DNA from 4 places in the Virgibacillus proomii genome. Region 4 is predicted to be linked to each of the others. Evidence: riboswitches for the same ligand, from Rfam matches in the RefSeq annotation. Region 4 holds a riboswitch; each other region holds the start of a gene.
The links. Region 4 has a riboswitch for S-adenosylmethionine ahead of BN1066_RS12890 (ABC transporter ATP-binding protein). Riboswitches for the same ligand answer to the same signal wherever they lie in the genome.

Region 1: another riboswitch for S-adenosylmethionine. It lies ahead of BN1066_RS14225 (methionine ABC transporter ATP-binding protein); the one in region 4 lies ahead of BN1066_RS12890 (ABC transporter ATP-binding protein).
Region 2: another riboswitch for S-adenosylmethionine. It lies ahead of BN1066_RS08930 (YezD family protein); the one in region 4 lies ahead of BN1066_RS12890 (ABC transporter ATP-binding protein).
Region 3: another riboswitch for S-adenosylmethionine. It lies ahead of BN1066_RS06220 (O-acetylhomoserine aminocarboxypropyltransferase/cysteine synthase family protein); the one in region 4 lies ahead of BN1066_RS12890 (ABC transporter ATP-binding protein).

The regions. Positions count from the first base shown of each region.
Region 1 covers NZ_FUFN01000010.1:1,432,621-1,438,255, reverse strand. Annotated here, with positions in the region: gene BN1066_RS14235 (MetQ/NlpA family ABC transporter substrate-binding protein) at 1-628, opposite strand, end outside; gene BN1066_RS14230 (methionine ABC transporter permease) at 658-1,326, opposite strand; gene BN1066_RS14225 (methionine ABC transporter ATP-binding protein) at 1,316-2,347, opposite strand; SAM riboswitch class I at 2,716-2,826, opposite strand; gene BN1066_RS14220 (thioredoxin family protein) at 2,894-3,211, opposite strand; gene BN1066_RS14215 (toprim domain-containing protein) at 3,234-3,590, opposite strand; gene gcvH (glycine cleavage system protein GcvH) at 3,845-4,219, opposite strand; gene BN1066_RS14205 (arsenate reductase family protein) at 4,292-4,654, opposite strand; gene BN1066_RS14200 (acyl-CoA dehydrogenase family protein) at 5,154-5,635, opposite strand, start outside.
Region 2 covers NZ_FUFN01000010.1:184,114-189,748, forward strand. Annotated here, with positions in the region: gene BN1066_RS08920 (hypothetical protein) at 91-1,716, opposite strand; gene BN1066_RS08925 (ABC transporter ATP-binding protein) at 1,709-2,503, opposite strand; SAM riboswitch class I at 3,027-3,131, shown strand; gene BN1066_RS08930 (YezD family protein) at 3,314-3,484, shown strand; gene BN1066_RS08935 (PLP-dependent transferase) at 3,698-4,825, shown strand; partial or broken gene BN1066_RS08940 (bifunctional homocysteine S-methyltransferase/methylenetetrahydrofolate reductase) at 4,822-5,635, shown strand, end outside.
Region 3 covers NZ_FUFN01000009.1:764,761-770,395, reverse strand. Annotated here, with positions in the region: gene BN1066_RS06225 (GDSL-type esterase/lipase family protein) at 1-877, opposite strand, end outside; gene BN1066_RS06220 (O-acetylhomoserine aminocarboxypropyltransferase/cysteine synthase family protein) at 1,492-3,240, opposite strand; SAM riboswitch class I at 3,458-3,583, opposite strand; gene rarD (EamA family transporter RarD) at 3,632-4,558, opposite strand; gene BN1066_RS06210 (PTS transporter subunit EIIC) at 5,381-5,635, shown strand, end outside.
Region 4 covers NZ_FUFN01000010.1:1,133,122-1,138,756, forward strand. Annotated here, with positions in the region: gene BN1066_RS12880 (esterase/lipase family protein) at 1-497, shown strand, start outside; gene BN1066_RS12885 (hypothetical protein) at 1,083-1,562, shown strand; SAM riboswitch class I at 2,749-2,856, shown strand; gene BN1066_RS12890 (ABC transporter ATP-binding protein) at 3,270-4,295, shown strand; gene BN1066_RS12895 (ABC transporter ATP-binding protein) at 4,276-5,208, shown strand; gene opp4B (oligopeptide ABC transporter permease) at 5,213-5,635, shown strand, end outside.

The DNA.
Region 1 (5,635 bases), 300 kb from region 4:
CACCGATCGCATAGTTTGTATTGATTACGACTAATGCATTTTCTTCTGTTTCGTAAAATTCCGGAAGCATTGCTGCCTCATATTTAGGGGTAAATTTTAAGTTTTTTGGATTTTCTACAATATCATCAATTGTTGCTGCTGACTTTTCAACAGATTCATTCAGTTTAATTAGTCCTTGTTTTTCGAATAAAGTGAGTACACGACCGTGATCAGGTACAGAGTTACTCAAAATGACTTCTGTCCCATCAGGAATTTTATCTACACTCTTTATTCCCTTTGAATAAACACCAATTGGCTCGATATGGATTCCATCAATATAATCTAACTCATATCCTGTATCACTAATGGTCTGTTTTAGAAATGGTATATGTTGAAAATAATTCGCATCTAATTTTCCGCTTGCTAAATCATCATTTGGTAATACATAATCCTCATATTCTTGAATTTCTAATGTAATACCTTCTTTTTCTAATATCGGCTTTGCCTCTTCTAAAATCTCAGCATGCGGAACACTGGATGCTCCGACCTTTATCGTATTTTTATCAGATGCCTCCTTATCATTCCCACAAGCCGCTAACACAGTTCCTAAACCAATTACTAACAAAACGGAAATAATTATCTTTTTCATTCTTTTCGCTCCTTATTCTTCTGTGATTGTTATCTTTTATCTAATTTTCGAGTGATAAAATCGCCAATAAACTGAAATAGGAAGACAATGATGACAATAAGTATCGAACAGATCAATACGATATCAAAATCTCTTCGCTGAAAGCCAGAATAATAAGCATAGCTTCCAAGTCCACCTGCACCGATTGCACCTGCCATTGCTGTATAACCAATTAAAGCAATCGCGGTAACTGTAATTCCTGATACTAAAGCTGGCATGGATTCTGGCAAGAGCACTTTAAAAATAATGGTTCTGGTTTTTGCGCCCATCGCTTTTGCTGCTTCTACTACTCCTTTATCTACTTCTCGTAAAGCTATCTCAACCAACCTGCCATAGAATGGGGCAGCACCAATGATGAGTGCAGGTAAAGCAGCGTTTGGCCCCCGAGTGGTACCAACTAACAAGTTTGTAAATGGGAACAGCAATAGGATTAAGATAATAAACGGGATAGCTCGAAACACATTTACAAACGTGGCAGTAATAAAGTTAATCATTTTATTTTCCCACAGCCCGTCTTTACTCGTGAGAAATAATAATAATCCTAATAGTATCCCAAAGATGAACGTACCGAATAATGCGATAATCGTCATATAAAATGTTTCATAGGTTGCAACTGCAAAATCTTCTATTTTTATGGTTGGAAACAATTCAGTCAGCATCACGTACAACCTCCAATTCGACTGAGGTTTCATTTTGCACATAGATGATTGCCTCTGTTACCTCATCTGGATCGCCACTCATTTGAATAAATAGTGTTCCGTATGCACCAGCCTGAGTACGAGTAATCTTTCCTTGTAGAATACTAATCTCGATATCATATGTTTTAACCAGTTTGCTGATTAAGGCATCATTTGTCGTCTCGCCGACAAAATGCAATCTGATTATTTTTCCATGCTTATACGTATTGATTAGATAGTCTAAATCATAATCTTCTTCATCGTATCCCATGATTTGTTGAACGAATTTTTGGGTAACTGGACTTTTAGGTTGAGAAAACACATTTAACACATTTCCTTTTTCAACAATTTTCCCATTTTCCATCACAGCAACGTTTTTACAAATCTTCCGAATAACATGCATTTCATGAGTAATTAAAATAATCGTTAAACCTAATTGCTTGTTAATATCTACTAATAATTCCAATATTGAATTTGTCGTTTCAGGATCTAAAGCAGATGTTGCTTCGTCACAAAGCAGCACAGAAGGCTTGTTTGCTAATGCGCGTGCAATACCAACACGTTGCTTCTGTCCGCCGCTTAATTGCGCAGGATAAGCCTTTTCTTTTCCTGTTAGCCCGACTAAATCAATTAATGATTGAACTCGTTTTTTTCTTTCTTCCTTGCCAATACCAGCAATTTCTAGCGGAAATGCAATATTGTCTTCTACCGTACGTGACCAAAGCAAATTAAAATGTTGAAACACCATTCCTATATCCTGTCTAGCTACCCGTAATTTATTCTTACTGAGTGCTGTAATTTCTTGATCATTGATAAAAATTCGCCCACTTGTTGGTTCTTCGAGACGGTTTAAGAGACGGACAAAGGTACTCTTTCCAGCACCACTATAACCGATAACACCAAAGATATCTCCTTGATCAATCGAAAGGGTTAAATCATCAACAGCTGTTGTTTTTGTCTTGTTTGCAGTAAAAATCTTACTCAAACCCTCAATCGATATCACGCCTACTCCTCCTTCTTTTCGCATCGTACTTATTATGCTCTATGTGGCTTAGAAAAACTTGGCTTGTCGCCAAGTCTTTAGCGAAAGCTATAGTTTTTCTTATACTATAAAGTGAAACTCATTCAGTAGGAGTTTGCTTCCCTCTCCTACTGAATATTAGTACCGCAAGGGTATGACCTAAAGGCCCTTAAACGAATCGGGCATTTAGGTGCCGTTTTCTCCCACTTAGGCCCTTTGCATCAACTCAAGATTTTGTCTTACGGCAACTTACATGCGGGATAAACCTAAAAAACTTTATACTTTCCTATAGTGAAATAAAAACGCCTTTCTGTAAGAGAACAGAAAGACGTATGTTTGTCATTTATGTCCCCTCATCTATCAAAGCTAAAGCTTTGCAGGAATTAGCACCTTTCAAACAAAGAAGTTTGAAGGTTGCCGCGGGTTCACTGGGCCAGTCCCTCCACCGCTCAAGATAAGAGTTAAACAATATTTAATTTGAATAAACCATATAATAGCATGCTCTCGTTAACTCTGTCAACGTATTTCTTATTTTTTATGAGTGAATATTTCCGGTCTATACATTATTAAATAGTGATAAATATTTGCTATATTTTTAAATGCATAGATTTTCTCCATTATTTCTCCATCTTTTTTAATGAGTAAGCATGGAACGCTTTGAATTTGGTAATTCTGCATAAAATCGGGGTAAAAAGATGCATTCATTTCGATGAAAATCTCCTGCTGTTGCATTGCTTCAATTTTTTTAAGCATGCCTCTAGCAACATGACATGTCCCGCAAAATGGAGTGAATATATAAAGCAAATAATTATCTTTTTGTAATTGTTCTTTCGTTACCTGTTGCAAACGATCACCTTTTTAATAAGAGTTAAATCAAGAAAATCGGATTAACAGCAATGCTTTTGCTTACCAGTACTTGAGCTAAAATATTCTCAGGGGTTGTTGCTACTTCTCGGTATTCACTGCTAATATGCAGATGCTTTGCATGTGGCAATTCTCTAGCTAACTGTTTGCGCAGCTTTATTCCAGAAGGATCTTCATCAACGAAAATATATACATCCTTTTCATCTAGCTGGTAATCCTCTAACAATTGATCAAACCGTTCTATACCAAGTGTTCCATTTGTACAAACAATCGTTAAATCCTCTGTTATAACTTTATTTACTTGCTTTTTATCTGTTAACCCTTCGACAATTAAAATTTTTTCTGATTCATCTGGTATCATCACATAGCACTCCTTGGGAAATCAAGCGATATGCTTTCACTTCTTGCATTAGAAGGTGAGTAATCATTTATGAAACCAAACGGTCCATTTGCCTAATTAGCGCATATTCCCTTTATTTTCTCTACCAAATTGTACATTCGCTTTTTATTATATGGTGAAACACAGCTATTTAGTGATTGATTGCCTTTGGTAAAATTTCTATATTAAAAAGCTGATTGCAATCCTTTGCACATCAGCTATTATTCTTTGTTTTATTATTCACTTATCATTTCTTCGTATGCTTCAGCAGTTAATAAGTCATCCAGTTCACTTGTCGGCTCTACGACTACCATCCATGCTTTTTCATACGGAGACTCATTAACAAGTTCCGGGCTGTCTTCTAGCTCTTCATTTACTTCGACAACCTTTCCACTAATTGGCGCATACAGTTCGGAAACCGTTTTCACAGATTCAACACTGCCAAATGGCTCATTTATTTCCAATTCATCACCAGGCTCAGGAAGCTCTACAAATACGATATCACCAAGTTCATCTTGAGCAAAATCTGTAATTCCAATTCTTACTTTTCCATCTTCTTTTTTTACCCATTCATGTTCTTTTGAATATAATAGTTCCTTTGGTACGCTCACGTTTATCCCTCCAAAAGTTTACTCCACTTTCACTATACAAGGTTAATCAATTTTTATCCAGTATTTCTTTTTTCATTCAGCCAGCCAATTTTCTTCAAACATGTCTTCCTTAAATCCCACGGTTACCTTCGAACCATCCGTTACAATTGGTCGTTTAATTAACATGCCATCCGAGGCTAATATTTCTGCCATTTCTTCGTCTGTTGCGTCTTTAATCTTATCTTTTATATTCAGTTCTCGATACTTTTTACCACTCGTATTGAAAAATTTTTTTGCGGGTAACCCGCTTTTATCGATGAGTGTAAGGAGTTCATTTTTACTTGGCGGACTTTCCACAATATGTATTGGCTCATAGCTTATTTCTTTATCATCGAGCCACTTTTTTGCTTTTTTACATGTTCCACAATTTGGGTACCAATAAAAGGTTAACGTCATTGTTAAAACCTCCCTTTCATCATTAACTACAAAAGGATGCTCAAAAAGTCAGATTAGAAAAACTTGGCTTGTCGTCAAGTCTTTATGGCGAAAGCTACCGTTTTTCTTATAACCATAAGGTTTTATACTTTCCTATAGTGTAAAAAAGGGAACGGCTTTCCCTTGTCTCTGTTTCTATACTATGCATATATCAAATGCCATTTTACTTGTTGAAACAGTGTCGACTAAAATGTTTCGGTTATTTTTATCTTCTTTTTGAACATATACTATTATTATAGCAAAATCATGAACGAAAATACGAATGAAATGACAAATAATGAAATCTTGGTACTTCTTGCATTTAATTTTAAAAAGCGTATACAGCGAAACTTAGCTTTTAGAACTAATCCCTCGCTTATACATAAAGCTTAAAATCGATATTCGACACCAATTCATTTCAAATTTTTACACATGTAAAAAAGCTGCTGTCTTCTAAAAGGCAGCAGCTTTTCTTTCTGTTTTACAGTACATATTTTTCTTCTTCAATAATTACAGCAGCAATCTCGCGCTTTTTCGCTATAACGTTTACAGGTGTGTGTCTTGTTAGTTTGCGTAAAGAAGAAAGCAACATTCGTAATGTATCTCCTTCTTCTACAGCGATTAATGTTTCTTTTGCATCCGCTTCAATTCGGTTAAATGCTTCTTGAACATAAACTTGTGTGTAAAGGAGCTTCTGCTTATTCTTTTCTTTCCCTGTTTTTTGTATTGCCTTTTCGGTACGAAGGATGGCAGACTCCATATTGTAAACTTCAGCAACCATATCAGCCAAGTTTACTAGAATCTCTTGCTCCTTTTCGATCTGCTGCATATACTTTTGCGCCGCTAACCCAGCGACCATTAATACAATTTTCTTCGCATTTTTTAATAAATACTTTTCTTGTTCCAATGTTTCCGTACCTACTTCTTCTGGCATAAGCATCATTAATTCTTCTTGCAGGCTTT
Region 2 (5,635 bases), 950 kb from region 4:
CCTTATGTATTCCTTCTTCAAACCGCCATAAGAAATCAAGGTTTATAAGCTAATGCTGTTTAGGTTATTTATCCCTAGGAAATTATCACTCTACTTCACTTTAAATACTACTCTCCAGGAGATAATGGTTGTACTAAGTAAAATCACGAGATACATAAACAGTCCGTAGTCTATTTGGCTAAAAAATTGATGTACGAAGAAAAATAAGCCAATCACAAACATGAGCAGGAATGTTTTCATTGTAGAGCCGCCTTGCTGTGCGGACTCAAAGGCTTCTGAAAATGGATATTTCCGATTATTAACAACTTTATAACTGATTAAAGTGTGCAGAATACCTGTCATAAAGACAACTAAAAGATCTGGGATAATTCGTGCAGAAAACAGAAAAATAAAAACAATCGATAATAAGGTATATAGCGGCAAATATAATTTTATGAGGAAAGCTTTTAATGTTCCGCTATAAATAGCCGAATGATGTTCAATCGGTGCCGTTTGAAAAATCCATGCTCCCTTATATTTGCTTGAAAAACGAAGCATCATCACAACAACGCCAATCATAATATTGCTAAAATAGATCGTGAAGTACATATTACTATTTGAAAATTGTTCAAAGGAGTTTTGACTCAAGTAATTAAAATGAAAAATGAACGGAAAAATGAGTGAAAATCCTAATGTTGGATATACCTTCAGCTTAAATTCTCGCTCTCGAGCCATAATAATCGATGAGAATCGAAAAAATTGGCGTTCCTCCTTGCTTCTGCAAAAGAGACGCTCCCATACAGAATGAATCTTCCGATGTTTCTGATTAGATTTCTCCGTGCTTTCCATTAGCTTTTGCAAATTACGCTCGAATGCTGGCATCAATTGATAGTATAAAACAATGGAAATAATTGGGCCAATCACTGCCAAAGAAGATAGGATAATCATTCCATATGAAGTATTCCCATTTAAAAATAATTCAAAAGGAGCACCGAACCAAATAGGCGGAATAATTACATGCCACCAATGGAAATTATACACATAATTATAATCAACAAATTCAAAGGAACGAATGACAATTTGATAACCGATTATAATTCCTACAGATAAAAGAATTTGCACATAATTGATGATATCTTTTAGTTTTTCACCACTGAAAAAACGTAATATAAAAATATATACTAATGCTGTGATAGTCATGATGAACAAATTTAATAAAACGACCTCTGCTAAAAAAAGGAGAAAATAGCCGATACCATGAACTCCTAACATAACGATGGATGGAATTCCAATAAATGCTCCTGTTAGCATGCTCATATAAATCGCAACATGGACAATTTTCGCAGCACTAATTGTACGTATGTGAATAGGTTTAGTGTGAAGGATGGTTTTATCTCGCACATCTAAAAGTACCGATGAAAAATCAGAAACCATGGATGTCATTAAAATAAACATGGAGATACCAAATATGATACTGATTTGAAAGATATAATTTTCCTCAAAAAATATAAAAGGAATGAGTATTAAGCCGTATAATACATAAATAAATAACGATTTTACAAACTGATTCCCGTCTTTCTTTTTATTGGATACGTCTGAAGCAAAAATAGTTGGTGTTCGACGTCCGTCCATCGTTAGCTTGACTTCAAGTATTTTACGCATCATTGGATAATCAATTCGGAGCATACGAAAAAACGGTTGAAGCAAATCAAGTAATTTTAACCAAAAATTAATCATTGTTATCACCATTTGTCACAATCCGTACAAATTTCTCTGCTGTTTGTTTATGCGCATCAAACCCGGTTAATTGGTTGAAAATACCTTCCAAGGAACCTTGCTTATTCTGCTCTCGTAATTCTTCAAACGTTCCATCTGCGGCAATATCTCCATCTAGAAGGAGTACAATGCGATTACTAATCTTTTCGACAACATCCATAATATGCGAAGAGTAAAAAATCGTTTTCCCATGTGCGACTAGCTGCTCTAAGATGTCTTTTATAATCATCACACTATTGGCATCCAGTCCACTTAATGGTTCATCAAGAAAAATCAAATCTGGGTTATGTAAGAGGCTGGAAATAATTAAAACTTTTTGCCGCATCCCCTTGGAAAACGAAGAAATACGTGTATGTAAAACATCTTCCATGCCAAATTGCTGCATGAGGCTTTCGGCTTTGTTTGCTGCTTCGTTTTGCTCCATGCCGTAAAGCTCACCAATAAATGTTAAATACTCATTTGCTGTCAGATTATCATAAATCTCTGCATTTTCTGGAACATAACCAATTTTACGCTTATATGAATAATCACTTGTTGCAATATCTTCGCCAAAGATTTCTACCGTACCACTATATTCTTCCACTAAACCGAGCATAATTTTAAGGGTGGTACTTTTTCCGGCACCATTAGGTCCAATATATCCAATAATTTGTCCTGGATATACATCGAGATTAATGTTATTTAATACGTTTTTGCTCCCATAACTCATAGATACATTTTTTAATGACAGCACTTTTTCCGTATACATCAAGCTCACCTGCTTCCTGGTAAATTTTTAAATTCAATGTCAACCACCCAGCCTTCAAGTGGTAAGGAATAAAAAAGAAGTGCTTTCCTAACTAAATAATGACAGTTTGTGAAAAAACGAATAGATTGTAGGAGCACTTCATAGGATCATTATACGGCAATAGAGATTATTTATCATCCAATTTTTATAATATGGGAAACAATTTCAAAATAGGAAATCTATTGGGGGTAGATTCAGGAAAATCTGATTTATAACATGATGGAAATGACATGATGAAAAGTTAAATTTCCCAGTGTTAAAATAGGAAGTCCTTTCTAGTTACTAGTAAAATAAGTATCACAAGTTTATCCACATAACAAACATAAGTAGATGATACTATGCTTATTAACATAACTGAAAAGCTTGTAATCGTAAATGTAAAATAACCTCCCAGTTTTTTAACTTGTTTTCGCAAATTTTAAATAAAATATTGACAACGATATATTTTCCGTGTAGAGTATAAACAAATTTAATATACATGTATTTCTTATCCAGAGAGGTGGAGGGACTGGCCCAGTGAAGCCTCGGCAACAGACTTTGTTAAAGTACTGTGCCAATTCCAGCAAGCACAATGCCTGAAAGATAAGAAGAGTGATAAAGACGTTAATCAACCAACCTCTTCTTATTTCTATTAGGAAGAGGTTTTTATATTTTTATTGGATCATTCAATAATAGGTAACTCTTCCTAAATAAAATGGGCAATTGCTTTACGAGTTCCAAATCATTTTGGTGCTTGTACTTTTTACAATGAAAAGAAGGGAAGATGAGAAAATGAGTAAATTAGATGAAGTACAATGGCAATATTTAAAGAAAAGCTTAGATGAAATGGAATACGGATCTGTCGTTATTACCGTCCATGATGGAAGGGTTACGCAAATTGACACAACGGAGAAAAAGCGGTTTACCAATAATAACAATCGTTCATTGCAAAAATGTAAATAATTACTGCCGATTAGACAACTAAAGGCATCTTTCACCTATCAAATTATTAGAGAAGGTGTAGGATGCCTTTTTCTATGTCAGGAAATCGTTATACGTAAGAGAGTATAAATTTTTATTCAAAAACGGATTCGACAGCGAAAAGGTACGCGTGTGGATGAGGCACGCTAGCCCTGTTCAAATTTTTGTTATTTCATAGAAAGGAGAGCTTATATAATGACGGAACGATGTAGGCAAGAAACGTTTGTCACGCAAATTGGAAATCGTAAAGATGAGCCATTTCATGCGGTAAGTACGCCGGTCTATTTCTCTACTGCTTTTCGCCATACGGAAATTAGCTCGAATGAGGGCTATGATTATTCCCGCTGTGGAAGTCCTACTCGTGATGTGCTTGAAGAAGCAGTGGCCCAGCTGGAATACGGAGACAAAGCCTTTGCTACAGCTTCTGGGATGGCAGCAGTACATTTAGTATTTTCCCTGTTTCATAAAAATACGCATTTTATTTCGTCACGAGACATTTACGGAGGAAATTATCGGTTATTTGCAATGCTTCAAGATAAATACGGGTTTGAATTTACCTACTGGGAAGGCGATTGTTACGATACATTAGCTTCAAACATCAAAGAAAATACACAGGCAATTTTTATTGAATCACCCACGAATCCGTTAATGCGAACGGTTGATTTAGTAAAAGTTTCGAACATCGCTAAACAGTATGATCTGCTTTTAATTGTAGATAACACGCTGTATACCCCGTTAATTCAACAACCGATTAAAGAAGGAGCTGATATCGTCATTCATAGTGCAACGAAATACTTAGCTGGGCATAATGATGTGTTAGCAGGATTGGTCATTGCCAAAGGAGAAAAACTTAGTAAACAACTCGCTTTTCTTCATCAGTCGATAGGAACGGTCTTATCACCATATGATTGCTTTAGTCTGATCCGAGGGATAAAAACGTTAGCGTTGAGAATGGAGAAGCAAGAATCGAATGCAAAGCAAATCGTTCCGTATTTGCAACAGCACCCGCTTGTTACGGATGTTTACTATCCCGGTCGAGGCGGGATGGTCAGTTTTGAAATTCTCGATGAAGTTTATGCACCACTGTTTTTAAAGGCTGTACAATTATTTACCTTTGCAGAGAGTCTAGGAGGAGTAGAAAGCTTTATTACGTATCCTGTTACCCAAACACATATGGATATTCCGGAAGAAATTCGCAATGCATATGGTTTGTCTAATCGTTTACTGCGGATTTCAGCAGGTATTGAACACGCAAATGATCTAATTGCAGATTTAAATCAAGCGTTTGATTTAATCGTAAAGGAGGATGTGAAACAAACATGAGCTTATTGCAACAACTACAAGAGCAAATTTTAATTGCAGATGGTGCCATGGGAACGATGCTATATTCGTATGGCATCGATCAAAGTTTTGAACAATTAAATATAACCCATCCAGATCAAGTTCAACAGGTACATGAAGCGTATATTCATGCTGGAGCAACAGTCATTCAAACAAACACATATGGTGCAAATTATATTAAATTGGCACGATACGGCTTAGAAGAGCAAGTTAAAAAGATGAACCAAAAAGCAGTACAAATTGCAAAGCAAGCTCGTCAACAAGGAGTATACATTTTAGGGGGGATTGGCGGTATTCACGGCGTTCAAGCATTAAATGAAACAAAAGAAGAAATTAAACGAAGCTTTCGAGAACAATTATATTGTTTACTTTTAGAGGGAGTAGATGGGCTTATTTTAGAAACCTATTATAATCTCGATGAGTTAACGATGGTGTTAGAAATTGCCAGGGAGGAAACAGAAATTCCTATTATTGCAAATGTGTCCATGCATGTTCCGGGAGTTTTGGAAAATGGAATACCGTTGGCTGAAGCGTTACACCAACTGGAATCTTTAGGTGCGGATGTTGTTGGTGTTAATTGCCGTTTTGGACCATCCCAAATGATTACATCCTTACAATCCGTTCCTTTACCAAAAAAGGCCTTTTTAGCTGCATATCCAAATTCAAGCTTGCCTGCATATCGGGATGGTGTACTTTATTACGAAAATGAACCGGCTTATTTTAAACAGTGTGCCCGACAATTGCGAGAGCAGGGGGTACGTTTAGTAGGTGGTTGTTGTGGAACAACTCCTG
Region 3 (5,635 bases), on a different contig from region 4:
CATCTTCTTTCTCTTTGTTAATATACTCCAGTACGCGTTCGGCTATAAGCTGATAACCAAGACGATTAGGGTGAAAGTTGTCATCTGCAAATACTTCTTTGGCAGTATTATCAAACAAATCCATCATAGGTATAAAATACGTATGGTCGATTTTTTTTGTAACGTTTCCACCAGTTGTGTTCCAATCTTTAGCTATGATTTCTAATTCTTGAATATCTTTAAAATACCTCGCAAAGGGGTTGTAAAAGCCTAATAAATAAATGTCTGTAGCAGGATTGATACGCTTTATTTTTCCAATGATTTTAACTAAGCGATTTTCATAGTTTTGTCGCTCGATAGTAAAATCGTCCATTTCCAAATTTGTGATATTTTCCTTCAATACTTGCATAATATCATTAGCTCCAATGGTAATTAATACAATATTTGCCCGTTGAATAGAGGAATTAATATCTGGTTCATTTAAACTTTTTAGCAATTGATCGGATCGATTGCCCCGTTTACCAAAATTATCAAACGTACCAGTACTTTTGCGCTTGTTGAACATTTGCTCTAAAACACCTATATATCCTCCTTGCTTCGTTTCATCCCCAATTCCTTGTGTTAACGAATCACCAATCGCAGTAATATGGACCGGTTCAGAAAAATATTTAATCACTGGCTGTTCTTTTTTTAATGCTGATGTATGATATGGGCGCTGTTTATGTTCTTTTATTATATTCACTTTTCCATATGCTTTTGTCTTATGTGGCTGCCCATTTGTTTCTTGATCTTTATTGGTTAAAGCGATTGGCGATTGGAACAGAATGAATAACCCTATTCCAGTGATTAGCATAAAGATAATGCCAAAAAAGTACTTGTTTTTACTGTTTTTTTGCATATTTCATCACACCGCTGCTGTATTTATTGTGTAAATTTAATTAGGGGGTAAACTCGTTAACTCCAAATGATATGTTATGTATAGAGTTCGGTCATCTACTCTTAGTTTACCGCAAATTGACTATTATAAACCTTTCTATCTGTGAAAAATAAAGATCGCCTCCAAATTTGTAAGGCGATCAAGAAAGGGAAGGTTACTTATAATTTTTCCAATTTTATAATAAAGTAAACCTTTAAATATAATAATATTGACTTTTAGAGGCTGTTTAAAAAGTAGGGTAAAATGGACATCGAGTTTCTTCGCACGTTAGAACGGATAAATTTTTTTTAGCGTTGAAGTTCATTCAACGTAGTTAAAAATTTTTAAGTTCTAAGTATACGTGTAACTAAGGCTATGGTCTGCGCTTTGCTGCTAGCCAAGTTTTTCTAAACATACACTTTTATTGGATTTTTTAAGAAAAATCAAGTTTAGCAGAACTTCAACTGGTAACAGAATCTTTACTATTGCTTGATTTTCTCTGATTTTGAAATTTGATTTAATTTGAGACCATAATCTGGATCCTATTCGTCCAAAATCTCAAACCCAGCAAATAATGCTGAAAAAGATACCATTCATTATACGGTAACCAGACTTTTTTGATTACATCGGAGAGAAACAGCCAACTCATAAGGATTCTTCCCAGTAATAATCGGTATTCCTGCAGCTTTTACATTCTCTAACACAGTAAGATTGGCATCTGGATGTTCGATCCATAAAATCTTACCATCTTTATTAATGAACTGTTGCAATACAGTAGCCGGTAACTCAGGTTGAATGAACCAGATTGCATCCACTATGGTTGGAATAGCAGACAATTCATCATATTGAGGAAGCGTTTCTGAATGAAAGGTTTTGCCAACTTCGACGAGATCAAATCCTAATTGTTGCAATTGCTTCACTTTTTCTTTACTGCTATTATTTGCCTGTCCCAGCCCATATACTACAATCGTTTTCTTACGGACATTCCCATCTTCTCTAGCGAATGGAGAATGGAGTAACCATTCAATGGCATCATCTTCATCAGATCCAATTGTTTCAGCATTCCCAGTTGCTTTGGCAATGGCAGTATCTAATGTTTTTAGCAAATCATTTATCGATTCCAAACCGATAGATAAACGAACCATTTCTTCTGTTGTTCCACTTACTGCTAATTCTTCTGTTGACAGCTGTTGATGGGTGGTGGATGCCGGGTGAATGATTAATGATTTTGCATCACCAACATTAGCGACATGTGACCATAGTTCAATGTTGTCAATTAACGTACGACCTGCTTCTAGCCCTCCCTTGATACCAAAGGTAATAATCGATCCAGCACCATGACTGAAATATTTTTTTGCTAAATGATAGGATGGATGACTTTCCAGACCTGGATATGATACCCACTCAATTGCCGGATGGCTATTCAGATATGCAGCAACTTTCTGGGCGTTTTGGACATGCTGTGGCAAGCGTAAATGCAATGTTTCCAATCCTTGTAATAATAAAAAGGCATTGTAAGGGCTCAAACAGGCACCTATGTCACGTAACAATTGAACTCGTAATTTTGTAGCAAAGGCAGCTGGTCCTACATCGACAAACCTTAGACCATGATAGCTTTCATCTGGAACTGTAAATCCCGGGAATTTTTCATGATTCCAATTAAATCGTCCGCCATCGACGACGACACCTCCAATCGTGGTACCATGTCCACCTATCCATTTGGTCGCCGAATGTACGACAATATCTGCACCCCAAGCTAGGGGTTTTGTGATATATGGTGCAAATGTGTTATCAATAATTAGTGGAATATGATGGGCATGGGCAATCGCAGCTATTTTTTCTACATCAAATATCTGGAGGCTTGGGTTCGTAATCGTTTCTCCAAAAATAGCTTTTGTTTTGTTTGTAATAGCTGCTTCAACCTCGTTCGGATTCGTTCCATCAACAAATTTTACATGAATACCATAACGCGGCAATGTATTCGCAAATAGATTGTAAGTACCGCCGTAAAGGTTACTATCTGTGATAATTTCATCTCCTGCACTTGCTACATTAAGAATGGCAAATGTAATGGCGGCCATTCCTGAAGAAGTTGCAACAGCCTGAACTCCATCTTCTAATTCTGCTACCCGTTGTTCAAACGCAGCAACGGTAGGATTGCCAATTCGCGAATAGATATTGCCTGCTTCCTTTAATCCAAATAAGTTTTGTGCATGTGTTGTATCGTTAAAAACATAAGATGTCGTTTGATAAATTGGTACAGCTCTTGATCCTGTTGTAGGGTCAGGTATTTGCCCTCCATGTAGTAATACGGTCTCCCTGTCATGCTTTTGAAAATTTGTCATTACTTATTCCTCCCTAATAGTTTTGATGAAGAAAAAGTGAACAGCTCTTAAGAAAAAAATTTTTGACTATGCCTAGTCAGCATCGGTTCCTTCTGTTGCCTTGTTTTCTGTTTGGACGTTGCAAACCGACTCCTTTCGTTTTTGCTCACTTGAGAAGAAGAGGTAAATAAAAAAACCTCTTCCTAATAAGAAGAGGGTTTGGGTCATTCTGTTCCTCCTCTTATCTTTCAGATCATTTACAAGATGATCTGTAGGATTTAGCACCGTAAAAAGCAATATGCAGAATTGCTTTCAGGTTGCTGGGTTTCACAGGGCCTATTCCCTCCACCGCTCTTGATAAGAGATACAATTGTTAAATTACTGAATATTATATGAGTATAATGGCTTTATGTCAACTCGTAGTTTTAGAAGATGACATCTGTTTGTTTCTAAACGGATGATAAAAACTCGACAGCATATAGTTTATTAACGCAGCCCAAATAAATAAAAAAGCGATAAAATGGGCTGATGTGAAAGCTTCATCATAGAGAAATACACCTATTAACAGCATTAATGTAGGAGCAATGTATTGTAAAAAGCCAATCATTCCTAAAGTGATTCGTTTTGCTCCACTAGCAAATAATAATAATGGAACAGCAGTCATTACTCCAGCTCCCATTAATAAAAAGTTAGTGTTTGAAAAAAATTCGTTTATTTGAAAAGCATGGTCTGGAATCATAATCACATAAATAATAGCGATTGGTACAATAAGCATCGTCTCTATGGTTAGTCCAATCATTGCTTTTATATCTAGCTTTTTTTTCAATAATCCATACAGTCCAAAGGTAGTTGCAAGCAGTAAAGAAACCCAAGGAAACGTGCCATAACTAAATGTTAAATACAGAACTCCAATAGTTGCAAGAATAAACGATACGGTTTGTCTCATGGTAAAAGCTTCTTTTAGAACAATGATTCCTAATAAAATACTGATTAATGGATTAATATAGTAACCTAAACTTGCTTGTACAACATGATTACTATTTACTGCCCAAATAAAGGTTAGCCAATTTAGGCTAATGACAATAGTTGCCAATGAAATGCCTATTAATTTCCGTTTATCATGAAGCAAAGCCTTCCATTCATCTATAAATTCTTGCCAGTTTCGGGTAACTAAAACGATGATAAACATGAAAATAAATGACCAGATACTGCGATGAGCTAACGTTTCTCCAGGTGAAACATGATCAAGGAATTTCCAATAGATTGGTAGAAACCCCCATAGAACGTATGCCCCTATTGTATATAAACTACCTGATCTAATCTGAGAAACATCATTCATTTTTCTCCTTCTTTCTTTGGATAGAAGTATGGATATGATTTCTTCTTCCATTGTATGTAAGCAAAAGTCTAGCTTTCCTATGCTCGGCTAATTATATTTATTTTAGAGTTGTCTCATTAAATAATCAAGCATTGATGTTTAAAAGATTTGAATACTATTAAAAAAGGTAACATCGTGAAGGAATACTAAAGAAAAGGGACTAACACTATGTATCAGAAAAACATTTCCAATCAAATGGATGAATGTGCTTTTGAAAATAGTCGTTCCTCTAAAACAAATGAGTAGAATATTTTTCATATTCTAAAAGCAGATATTATGGGAGATGACAATAAAAATGGGAACAAATGTGATTTATGATGGAATGATTCAGCAGAATTGCTGGCAAGCTTAGCCGCATCCATATTAACCTTTCAAACTGCAAAGCAAAGCTACGTCAGCAACACATTTCCATTTTTCAAGGTCAAGGAAAGCTACGTCAGCGACACACCGGACAACGAGTTTTATGGCTTCTTAGATGTTTAACAAAGAGAAAAAGCCCTGCCAAAAAGAAGTGGATCTTAATAACATAGTTGTAAGCGGTTTTGGCTCTATTTATAGGGCTGAGGCCGTTTTTTATGTTAAGCGTGTATAAAATATATGAATCTGAAGATAATGGTTGCCTTTAAGAAATGTTAGGAAAATAACTGAATCATTAATAATAACAAAAGTGATCTAGGTCATTTTTGTTTACCTATGTAAGTTAAAAGGATATGAAAGCGCTTTTTATCTTTGGTTTTGCTGATAAAATAAAATATAAAATGCTGGTTGAGGAGGTTTAAATGGATGAGTAAGAGGAAAATCAGCGACACTATCCAAAGATTCGGGCGAACTTTACTCCTGCCAATTGGAGTACTGGCACCAGTTGGTATGATCTTAGGAATTAGTGGAGCATTGGTTCAAACTTATATGATTGAAAGGTTTCCCTTTTTAGGCTATGAAGTAGTAAACACAGTATTAATTAGTATTCGTACAATAGCAAGTGCCGTGTTTGATAATATCCCATTATTATTTGCAATGGGTGTAGCTTATGGAATGAGT
Region 4 (5,635 bases):
ACGTACAGCTTGTAGATCCTAAGGGCAATGCTTATTCAGCAAATCAAGTTGCGACAATGGAAGAAACGGGCGTTTTTGATGGTGTAACAGCCTATAATATTGAAGTAGATGACCCTCCACAAGGGGATTGGTCGATACAAATGCAAAGTCCTGAAGAAAATGCTTATTTGCTCCATGTTCAGTTTAGCAAAGCAAATGACAAGAAAATTATTTCACATGTCAATCAAGATAAAAATATCTCTGGAAAATACCAACTAAAGGCGGATAAATCTTATGTTAAAGAAGATAGTATTGAAGCTGTTTATACGGTAATTGAATCAGGAAAGAAGAATAATGTTTCGACATGGAAAACGAAGGGAACTATTAATTTATCAGAAGAACTCTCGCATTTAAAAAAGAATCGTGCTTATAATATTACGATTGACATTAAAGGTGAAACAGCTTCAGGATCACCATTCAAACGTACGATTATCGATTCTGTTTACTTGTCTGATTAAGGCGGAAGTATAAAAGATCTTCTAATGCTTACAATGCAAGCTGTAATGAATAATAGTAGAAATATATAATCATTACAGCTTGCGATTCTTTTTTAGCGGCAATTTCAAGGACTGTATTTTTAGAGATAACAACGGTAACTGATAAACATGAAATGATTAATTATTATGAAAAGGACATTTTCCAACAGTTCATTCACAATGAAAAGCTGTTATGTTCTCTAAGTCGTGTCACCAGTTTTTTTGTTAAGCAAGTATTTTTGTAAATACACAAAAATAGAGTTTAAATACGATAATCTGTACCAAACAGACTAGTGAAAATGAACTTTAAGGAATGCTAACTTAAGAGGTACAAGTACATAAATTCAAGCTAATAAAAACCTAAGAAAAAAGGGAATAATAGTTAGAAGAAAGAAAAAGGCAGCCTTGAATATAATAGGTGACTCGCAGTTAAAACTAGGAAACTTCTAAAAACTTCAGCGCAAACGTTGAGCGGGTTTTCTCCATCCTTATGCTTGACAAATGTTAATAATTGCAAGCTGTTCCGAATAAGCTAGTATAAGAATTATCAGGAGATGGGGGAGCGCGATGAACAAACGAGTCATTCTATTATTTGGAATTATTATGGTTAGTATTTTAGTGATATTGGCTTATCTTATAGTAAAATCATCTCCTGAAAATCAAGCAGAAGAAGCTTGCGAAGAATTTTTTACATATGAACAGCAAGGGGCTTTTTCGAAATCATGGGAAATGCTCCATCCCATTATGAAAGATAAATTTGCGAAAGATACCTATATACAAGATCGCTCAGAAGCAATTATGAACTATTTTGGTGTATTGTACTTTACCTATAGCTTTGGTGAGGTGGAAAAAATAAAGGATTGGGCTCCAACAACGGATGCCGAGCCGATACCAACTGTGTACCGAATTACAGTATCACAACATTTTAATGGGAAATATGGAAATATTACAATCGTTCAAGATGTATATATGACGGAGGTAGAAGGAGAATGGTCGGTTTTATGGGATTATAAAAATGTCGGTGAAAGCAGTCACGAGAGTGAGTAAAAAAATGGGGAGCGGTGGAAATTCAGGGCTATTTTTTGTCTAGTTTCTTCATTAATGTAAACGTTTCCTTTTCGCTATAGAAAATTATAAAACTTTAGGCTTTATCCCGCATGTAAATGCCGTAAGACTCCTGCTTCAAAATCTTGAGTTGATACAATGGGTCAAAGTGGGAGAAAACGGCACCTAAATGCCCGATTGGTTCAAGGGCCTTTAGGTCATACCCTTGTGGTACTAACATTCCGTGTAAAACGCATTCCACGGAATGAAGTTTCACTTTATTGTATAAAAAAACGATAGCTTTTAAAGATTGGGCGATAAGCCAAGTTTTTCTAACCTAAAAACGTACATTTACTCCTTTTCTACGTGTCAAAATGCCTTCCGAATTATATTTACGATACCTGATAAAGTCAGATATTCATATTGCCTCTTTGTGATTAAACATTCACTCTAAAGAAAGACTAAGCTCGTTTGCATGAACAATTGGAACAGTAGAAAAAATTTAGCCTATTCCTAAATCCTTTCGTGCATTTGTATCTATATTTAAATGTTCAATCTTCTTTACATGATACCAAAGCTGTTAACGAACATATCTGCCTCAACTGTAGAATCTCTATAAGAGTTTCCAGGATCATATAGAGTTGTTTCACTGAATTTTCTAGTTTTTCTAATAAATTATCATGAAATCAGATAAAGGGTAATAAATCATCGGTTTTAAATGCTTATTTATACTATCCGTGCTTGAAGAAAGTCTGGAATCATTTTCCCCTAGCTAAAATAACCGCTTTCATTGTTCCCCTTGTATTGAAGATTTATCCCGCATGTAAGATGTCGTATTTTTCTCATTTCAAAATGTGCTATTAATGTTACGACATGATGAGAAAAACGGCATCTAAATACCCGATTCGTTCAACTAACATTCCGTGTAAAAAACATTCCACGGAATGAAGTTTCACTTTATTCCAATGTTACTTGAAAACTATAATATTATTCGTCTGTATTAAAGTATAGTCTTACATTTTTGTTGCAAATATGTTGCAAGACGCATTTTAATATAATCATGCTTACTAGACTATTAATTTTAAATAAAATGATATTAATTAGGAAAAAAGTAAGATAATACAAAAATACTATTTGACAGAAAATAAAATAAGTAATACTATAGTAACAATAATTTAATATACAATACTTCTTATTAAGAGAGGTGGAGGGAATTGGCCCAAAGAAACCTCGGCAACGGGAATGATACTATTCCTGTGCCAAGTCCAACAAGCATTTTATGCTTGATAAATAAGAGGAGACCCCAATGAAATGGTATCTCTTCTTGAAAATATACAAGGGGGGGTATTTTGTTTTTATATGACAAGTAAAGCTAAACATTTAGCACCGAACTAGACTATAAAACTAGAATGGGTTTTTATACTTTAGTCTTTTAATTATTTTGGGATTTAAATGCCAATGAATGACTGCAAATGGCTTATAGCTTTAATTTTCAGACAATTAACGCAAATGAGTTAGATTTTTTAAGAATGTAGCTTTTTTTAAAAAGCAGCATATGATATACTATTCCATTTTTAGATTATTTTAAAAATTTAGGTTTGGTCTGTTTGTTTTAAAGTTGACAGTTATTTTTATAATTATATAGGTCGAAAAATTCCGAAATAATAAAGAATATGGTTAATGCTACTAATTTAAAAAGGAGGGATCAACATGGGCAATAATTTATTAGAAATCAAAAATTTAAAAACTTCTTTCAGAATTAAAGATCATTATTATGCTGCAGTGGACGATGTCTCTTTATTAGTAAATAAAAATGAGACGATGGCGATTGTAGGTGAGTCTGGTTCTGGAAAAAGTGCTTTAGCATTCTCGATAATGAGATTACATAATCGAGCAAAGATAGAAGGAAATATTTACTTCCATGGCCAAGATATTGTTCATTTACCAAATGCAAAATTAAATAAGCTCCGAGGTAATGACATGGCTATGATTTTTCAAGATCCTTTAACAGCATTAAATCCATTGATGACTGTTGGGGAACAAATAGGTGAAGCATTATTACTCCACAATAAGGAACTAACGAAGCAAGAGCGCCAAGATCAGGTTATTAACTTACTAAAACAAGTTGGTATACCTAGACCAACGTATACATGTGAACAATACCCCCATCAATTATCAGGTGGAATGCGACAGCGGGTTATGATTGCAATTGCTATCTCAAATAAACCAAAATTACTAATTGCTGATGAACCTACAACAGCTTTAGACGTAACCATTCAAGCTCAAATATTACGTTTAATCAATGATTTAAAAGACAAGATGAACACAGGTATCATTTTAATAACCCATGATTTAGGGGTTGTGGCAGAGATGGCAGATCGTGTAGCAGTAATGTATGCAGGGCAAGTTGTTGAAGTAGCAAATGTACAAACACTGTTTAAAAACCCTCTACATCCATATACTAGATCGTTGTTAAACTCCATACCAAATACAGATCAAGTAAACGATAAGCTTCATGTTATTCAAGGAATTGTACCTTCCTTGCAAAATCTACCGCGTGAAGGGTGTCGGTTTGCTGCACGAATTCCGTGGGTAGAGAGAACAGCTCACGAATCGGACCCGAAATTGCGTGAAGTCGCTCCTGATCATTTTGTTCGCTGTACGTGTTATCAACACTTTTACTTCCCAGAGGAACAAAATAAGGAGGTGTTTGGTAATGGCACTTTTAGAAGTTAAAGATTTAAAAGTCCATTTTCCAATTCGAGGAGGAGTCTTAAATCGGAAAATTGACGAGATCAAGGCTGTAGACGGAGTTTCATTTTCTATTGAACAAGGAAAAACATATGGTCTTGTAGGTGAATCAGGATCAGGTAAAACAACAACAGGACGTGCGATTATTGGATTAAATCATGTCACGAGCGGAAATATACGATTTTCTGGTGTTGATTTAACGAACTTAAGATCAAACCGAAGGGATATTCGGAAAGAAATTCAGATGATCTTTCAAGATCCTTACTCTTCCTTAAATCCCAAAAAAAGAGTATTCGATATTGTTGCAGAACCGCTACGCAACTTTGAAAGATTATCAAAAGTGGAAGAAAGAAAACGAGTACAAGAATTGCTGGAACATGTTGGCTTAAGCCCAGAAAGCATTTTTAAATATCCACACCAATTTTCAGGTGGACAACGGCAACGAATTGGAATTGCCCGAGCGATTGCATTAAAGCCAAAATTAATTATAGCAGATGAGCCAGTATCTGCTCTGGATGTATCGGTTCAAGCTCAAGTTCTAAATTTTCTAAAGGATATTCAAAAGGATTTAAATTTAACGTATCTTTTCATTAGTCATGACCTAGGTATTGTAAAACATATGTGTGATGAAATAGGCATCATGTACAAAGGACGTTATGTAGAAGAGGGTTCTAGGGATGACATTTTTTATAATCCTCAACATATTTATACAAAACGTCTCATTGCGGCGATTCCGGATATCGATCCTTTTAAGCGACAAAAACTACAGAAATGGCGAGATGAAGTAGAAAAAGAATATAAGAAACATTATGATGATTATTTTGATCATGAAGGCTTGGCTTACGGTTTACGGAGTATATCCAATACTCATTTAGTAGCTTTGCCGCAGAAAGGTTGATAACATGTGGAAATTTACTGTTAGACGACTATTGATTACGATGCCGCAAATCATTTTGTTAAGTGTATTAGTTTTTATTATGGCACAAATGATGCCTGGAGATGCATTATCAGGTTTAATCGATCCGAATATCGATCCAGCTGCTATGGAAGAGCAACGGGAAAAATTGGGACTTAATGATCCTTGGTATGAGCAATATGCTGATTGGTTTACTTCAGCCTTGCAAGGAGATTTAGGGCAATCTTTTCGCTTTAAAATGCCGGTTGAAAAATTAATTGGAGAGCGACTTGTTAATACCTTTTGGCTTTCTTTAGTAACGTTAATTTTCACTTATATTATAGCTATTCCTCTTGGTATTATAAGCGGTCGTTATAATGATACTTTACGTGATCAATTAATCTCCGGATATACGTATATTGGGTTTGCA